Lewinella sp. 4G2: one gene and its partner. The protein of the gene in region 1 interacts with the protein of each later gene in a pairwise test. Links are inferred from orthologs where the notes say so. Each region holds a gene or a part of one and is shown in the gene's direction. Other genes may lie near its edges.

Evidence for each region.
Region 2: the proteins of A3850_RS16605 (region 1) and rlmB interact in binary tests that used the Escherichia coli proteins (3 or more experiments, as listed by UniProt). The link is inferred for Lewinella sp. 4G2 from one-to-one orthologs.

The regions. Positions count from the first base shown.
Region 1 is NZ_LVWJ02000014.1:4,058,552-4,061,773, forward strand. Bases 76-2,971 are described here. They hold A3850_RS16605 (bifunctional ADP-dependent NAD(P)H-hydrate dehydratase/NAD(P)H-hydrate epimerase), read left to right. Parts: upstream 76-709; coding sequence 710-2,233; downstream 2,234-2,971. Other genes in these bases: A3850_RS16600 (MlaD family protein), read left to right, coding at 76-656; A3850_RS16610 (DUF177 domain-containing protein), read left to right, coding at 2,442-2,971. In the rest of the region: more of A3850_RS16600, read left to right, coding at 1-75; more of A3850_RS16610, read left to right, coding at 2,972-2,996; rpmF (50S ribosomal protein L32), read left to right, coding at 3,031-3,222. UniProt on the Escherichia coli protein: Bifunctional enzyme that catalyzes the epimerization of the S- and R-forms of NAD(P)HX and the dehydration of the S-form of NAD(P)HX at the expense of ADP, which is converted to AMP.
Region 2 is NZ_LVWJ02000014.1:753,852-756,937, reverse strand. Bases 245-3,004 are described here. They hold rlmB (23S rRNA (guanosine(2251)-2'-O)-methyltransferase RlmB), read left to right. Parts: upstream 245-1,128; coding sequence 1,129-1,881; downstream 1,882-3,004. Other genes in these bases: A3850_RS04535 (patatin-like phospholipase family protein), read left to right, coding at 1,878-3,004; A3850_RS04545 (CotH kinase family protein), read left to right, coding at 245-1,097. Outside these bases: more of A3850_RS04545, read left to right, coding at 1-244; more of A3850_RS04535, read left to right, coding at 3,005-3,086. UniProt on the Escherichia coli protein: Specifically methylates the ribose of guanosine 2251 in 23S rRNA.

The DNA.
Region 1 (3,222 bases):
GGAGCATCTTGGCCGGCTTCCTTGGCACCGAAGACGGGGAAGACCCACTGGGCGACTTTAAAGGTCAACTGTCCCAAACCATTGATAGTCTGCAGTATACACTCTTCGACGAAGAAAGCGACAACCCCATCGCCCGGAGTACGAATGACCTCGCCGTAGTGATGCAGAACCTGAAAGGCACCACCGCCCGCCTCGATCGCATCCTCAGCGCAAATGCCGGAGAGATCAATACGACGATGGATAACCTCGCCGAGATCAGCACTACCCTGGCTAACAAACAGGAAGCGCTCGCCGGCATCATCGACAACGCCAACGGCGTGAGCTCCAAGCTCAACCAACTTGAACTCGAGCAAACGATGACGGAGATCAACGGTGCCGTCACCGAGCTGCGGGGAACCCTCACGCGTGCTAACGGCGCCATCGAAGGCGTCGCCGACGTGATGGAAGACGTGAAGAACGGCGAAGGCACCCTTGGCAAGCTGCTGACGGATGACGAGATCTACAACCGCCTAAATTCAGCTACGCTTGAGGCTGACACCCTCTTCAGCGACCTGCAGGAACGCCCCTACCGCTACGTTCCTTTCAAGAGCCGCCGTAAGGTGCTGCGTCAGGACCGAAAAGACGCGGAGCTCGATACCGTGGGTCCAAAACAGTAAGCTCCTCCGGTTGGCCTAACCTATTCCTACCCCCTCCACCAAACGCCGAGCCCGTGCAAATTCTTTCTTCACCGGAGTTGCGCTCCCTCGACGAACTGACCGTCCATACGGAAGGAATCAGCAGCCTCGAGTTGATGGAACGGGCTTCTAAAGCCTTTACGAACGCATTCATCAAACTGTACCGGCCGAAGGATGGCCCGGTGCTCATCCTTTGCGGCAACGGCAACAATGGCGGAGACGGTTTGGCGGTAGCGCGCATGCTGGCTGGACTCAATTTCAAAGTGCACGTCCTGGTATTAGGTGGGTCCCGTAGTCCGGATAACAACACCAATCTGACGCGGGCCCGGCAGCAGGGTTTCCCGATTAATTTGTTGGAGGAACACCACAAGCTGCCCACTCCCGCTCCCGGCGTGATCCTTATTGACGCGCTGCTGGGTACGGGCCTTTCCAGGCCGCTATCCGGCTTCCTGGAACAGGTCGTAAAGTTCTATAGTCAGGTAGAAGGCCTTACCCGCATTGCTTTAGACCTCCCCAGTGGAATGCTGGCGGACGAGCCTTCGACTGGTACCATCATGCAGGCGGACCGGACGCTATCCCTCGGGTACCCGAAAGCAGCTTTGTTCGCACCGGAGAACGCCCCCTTCTTCGGTGAGGTGACGATCGTGCCCTTTGCGCTGCACGGGCCGGCGGCCGTCCGACACCTACGCCCGGAAGGATATTCCGCGCCGGATGTGTTGCTCGACGCGGCTACCGTCAGCAGGTTAATCAAGCCGCGCCGCGCCAATGACCATAAGGGCACCTTCGGGCACGCGCTGTTGGTAGCCGGATCCTTTGGCAAGATGGGCGCGGCGGTGCTGGCGGCCCGGGCTGTCCTCCGTTCCGGGGCGGGTTTGGTGACGGCGCACGTTCCCCGCAGTGGGTACGAGATCATGCAGATCGCTTTCCCCGAGGCCATGTGTACCGTTGATGCTCACCGTTACCACGCGACGGAGGTGGGCGACGTCAATCCATACGCCACCATTGGTATCGGCCCGGGCTTGGGCACCAAGAACCTCACGGTTAAACTCCTGAGCAATTTGCTGAAGCGGTACGACCGTCCCATGGTGCTCGACGCAGATGCCCTTAATATTCTGGGGCAGCATCAGGAGTTATTCGATGAAGTCCCGAAGGGTTCCATCCTGACGCCCCACCCCAAAGAATTCCAACGCTTGTTTGGCGATACTACGGATAGTTTTGCCCGGTGGCAGGTGCAACGGGAGATGGCAGTGCACTGGGGAATCTACATCGTGCTCAAGACCGGCTACACCACCATCGCCACCCCGGAAGGAAAGATCTACGCCAACCCGACCGGTAACCCCGGCATGGGGACGGCCGGTACGGGAGACGTGCTGACCGGATTGTTGACGGGTCTGCTGGCCCAGGGCTACGATTCGAAATCCGCCTGTCTGCTGGGTGTCTACCTTCACGGTCTGGCGGGTGATCTGGCGGCGGAGGATGGCACCCAGCAATTTCTGATTGCAGAAGATGTCATTAATAATCTCGGCGCCGCCTACCGGGAACTGCAGCGCCAGGTATGATCAATGCTTCGGCTTAATTAAAGCCAAATTCCTGATGAACATTCTCAGCGGTTGGGCGGGCAAATAATATTTGATCATCCTACGAAGTGTTGGAGGTAGTTTCCAATTAAACACTTATCTTTGCGCCCACTTTGAAACACCCAGTGTACCAACGGGTACGCAGTTTGGGGATTAGACCTTTAATCAAGGCACAAGCAATCAGCTAGTTATGTCCGCACAAGCACCATTCATTTTTCCACTTCGGGGACTTGGCCAGGGCCTGTACACTTACGAGTTGGTGGCCGACGATGCCTTTTTCGCGTCGTTCAAGGATGCTCCTGTCACACGGGCCGACATTAAGTTGGAACTTACCGTTGACCGGAGGACCCGCGAAATGACGTTAACCTTCGATTTTGCCGGTACGATCGCAACCACTTGCGACCGTTGCATGGCAGATATTGATCTTCCGATCGCCGGAAAAGAATCGCTCATCGCGAAATTTACCTCCGGCGCCGACGAGATGGAGGATGAGGCTAACCTCATATACCTTGATCCGGATACCAGTCTGTTCAATGCGGCACCCTACGCGTACGAATTGATCCTGCTGGCCATCCCTATGATCAGGACTTTTGACTGCCGTGAGGGTTCAGCTCCCTTCCCCTGCGATGAGGAAATGCTGGACCGGATCGACGACAGTATCGAATATGCTTCCGACGGTGACGTTAAGGAGGATGGCGATACGGACAAACCCAGCCCCTGGGATGTACTCAAAGATTTAAGCTAACAAGAAACTACTTACTACATAAATACAATTCGCCATGGCACATCCTAAGTCCCGGATCTCGAAGCAACGCAAGCGCAAGCGTCGTACTCACTACAAAGCTACCGAGCCTACCCTCACGGTTTGTAAGACAACCGGCGAAACGCACCAGCCTCACCGCGCCTACACGGACGCAGAAGGAAATATGTTCTACAACGGTAACCTCCTCGTGAAGGCACCCGAAGTAGCC
Region 2 (3,086 bases), 3.3 Mb from region 1 along the record:
TCGCCGAACGCTTCGGGGTCTCCGACAAAAACAATATCGATCTGCTGGAGGGCAATAGCGGCGTCAAGCACGGTGGCCGCCGGGATTACGACCAGCTGATGAAGTTCGTCCGGCGCAATAACCTGAACGATCCCAACGCCTTTCAGGCCGTCCGGCGGCGGATGGACGTGGATAACTTCCAACGTTTGCAGATTGCCCAGATCTATTTCGATAACCAGGAAGCGGGGGGCAACCTGCGGTACTGGCGGGACCGGACCGACCCCAACTCTCGCTACCGCTGGATCCTGTACGACGTCGACCAGGGTTTTGGCCTGCACGACCCGACGGCTTACACCCGCAATACCCTGGACCTCCTCACGGCGGCGGATGGCCCCGCCTGGCCCAACCCGCCCTGGGTAACCCGCCTCCAACGCAACTTACTGGAGAACGACGGGTACCGGGCCACCTTCGTCAACCGAATGTTGGACTACCTGCAGACGGACTTTCGCCCCGACGCCGTCCTGGCCGCCATCGATGGCCACGTGGCCGGCGTAGGGCCGGAGATTGCCCGCCAATCCGAGCGGTGGGGGATCGACGAAAAGTACTGGCCCATCCACGTGGAGCGCTTGCGGGAATTTGCCCGGCAGCGACCGGCCTTCGTGCGGGAGCACTTCCGTAATAAATTCGGGGGTGGCCCGGACCGGGAAGTAACTATCAAGGTTGGGGAAGGGGGGACGGTAGTCCTCAACGAAAATATTTCGCTGGCCGATGAAACATACGTAGGATCCTATTTTTCGCGGATACCCATTACGGTGGAACCCATTGCCGATCCCGGTTTTCGGTTTGTCCGTTGGGAAGATGGAGCTACGGAGGGTAAACGAACGGTTGATTTGAATGGTGCCGGTCCCGTTCGCTTGCAACCTCGCTTTGCACCTGCGGCAGCGCCCGTATCCGCCGGCAGCTACGTCGCTCCGACGGGGGAAGGTTTAGCCGACGAAACGTCCACTCCCGTAAGCGCTGGCGTATCGACGGAGCAAACCCTGCTGCGGCTGAGCGTGGCCCTCGTTGTGTTTGTGCTAATTGGCCTGTACGCATCCATCGCGCGTAAGCCGGAGTAGCTACCTTCGTGGGCTAAAGCACCGAGCGGCCATGGCAATGAAGAAGGAAAGAGAGGACATCATTTACGGCCGCCACCCCGTGCTGGAAGCCCTCAATTCGGGCGCCCCGGTGGATAAGGTGTTCTTGCAGCAGGGTACGCGGGGTGAGTTCGAAAAGGAACTAAGGAAGCTGTGTAAAATGATGGAGGTACCCTTCACGGTCATCCCCAGCGCGAAGTTGGGCCGGATGACGCGGGGCAACCACCAGGGCGTCATTGCCCAACTCGCCGCGGCGGCCTACCAGAAGACGGAGGACCTCATCCCGATGCTCTACGAACAGGGAGAGACGCCACTCCTGCTGTTGCTGGACGGCGTAACGGACGTCCGCAACCTCGGTGCCATTGCCCGCTCGGCGGAAGTGTGTGGCGCCCACGGGATCATCATCCCCCAAAAGAACAGCGCGGGCCTGACGGCGGACGCCGTGAAGAGTAGCGCTGGCGCCTTGCTCCGTATCCCCGTCTGCCGGGAGAAAAGCCTCGTCAACACCGTCGCGTTGTTGAAAAACAGTGGCATCCAGGTGGTTGCGTCGGACCTCCAGGCGGAGGCCTACCTCCACGAACTCCAGCTCACCGAACCCCTCTGCATTGTGATGGGTGCCGAAGGCGAAGGCATTTCCGAAGGTGTGGGCCGGGCGGCGGACGTCCGCTTCCGCATTCCCCAGGCCGGCCAACTCAACAGTTTCAACGTCGGGGTAGCGGCGGGTATCCTGCTCTACGAAACCATGCGTAAACGGATGGGAATATGAGGCTAAGACTGTACGGGCTAATTGTGACTTTGTTAGGTGTTTGTTTGCCGTTCACGCAGGCGCAGGAGGACTTGAAAGTAGGCCTCGTCCTCTCCGGTGGCGGAGCCCGTGGCTACGCCCACATCGGTGCCCTCCAGGTGCTGGAGGAGGCCGGGGTGCGGGTAGATTACATCGGGGGAACGAGCATGGGCTCCATCGTCGGTGGACTTTACGCCGCCGGCTACAGCGCGGATACCCTGGAACAAATGCTGCGGGAGACCGACATCATGGCGGAATTGCAGGACGCCATCGCCCGGGAAAACCGGACGATCTACGAAAAGCTCTACAACGAACACTACCTGCTGAACCTCAGCCTGAAGAACTTCGCCCTGCAATTGCCCGCCGCGCTATCGGACGGGCAGCGGATTAAGGATCTGTTTACCCACTGGACGGCCGGCGTACATGGCATTCGTGATTTCAGCCAATTGCCCACGCCTTTTCTGTGTATTGGGACGGATATCGAATCCGGCGAGGCCATCGTACTGGAGGACGGGTTACTCGCCAACGCTATGCGCGCCAGCGCCGCCCTGCCCGGCGTGCTGAGTCCCCACCGGATGAACGGCCACGTGATGACGGACGGTGGCGTCAGTAACAATTACCCCGCGGAAGAGGTGAAGAAAAAGGGAATGGACTTCGTCATCGGCATCACCGTGGAGCAAGACCCGTACCGGGCGGAGGATATCAACTCACTCGATAAGCTCCTATTACAGATTGCCTTTTTCCAGGCCAACAAGCGCAACGTCGAGCAATACGAGATTACCGACATCGACATCAAGCCGGAGTTGGGTGACTTCAGCCAGCTCAGTTTTGATGCGGTGGATGAGCTCATCGAAGCCGGCCGCGTCGCCGCCCGCGCCCAACTGGATACCCTCAAGACCTTGGCCGCGCGGCAACGGGGAAAGCCGACCACCCGTACGGCGACGGTTCCGGAATTCCTGAATGCGCCCGTCGTGGAAATTGCGGGTAATACGGATTTGAGCCGCCGCCAGGTACTGAGTTACTTCGACGGGAAACTGCCCGGACGCTTGCGGTGGGATGAATTCCGCCAGTACGTCGTGGCCCTCTTCGCGACGGGGCGGTACGTCCACATCGATTATGATTTTGAACCGATCCCCGGGTCCGAGGATGAGGTGCGGCTGGCCATCAATCTGGAAGAATCGCCCAAT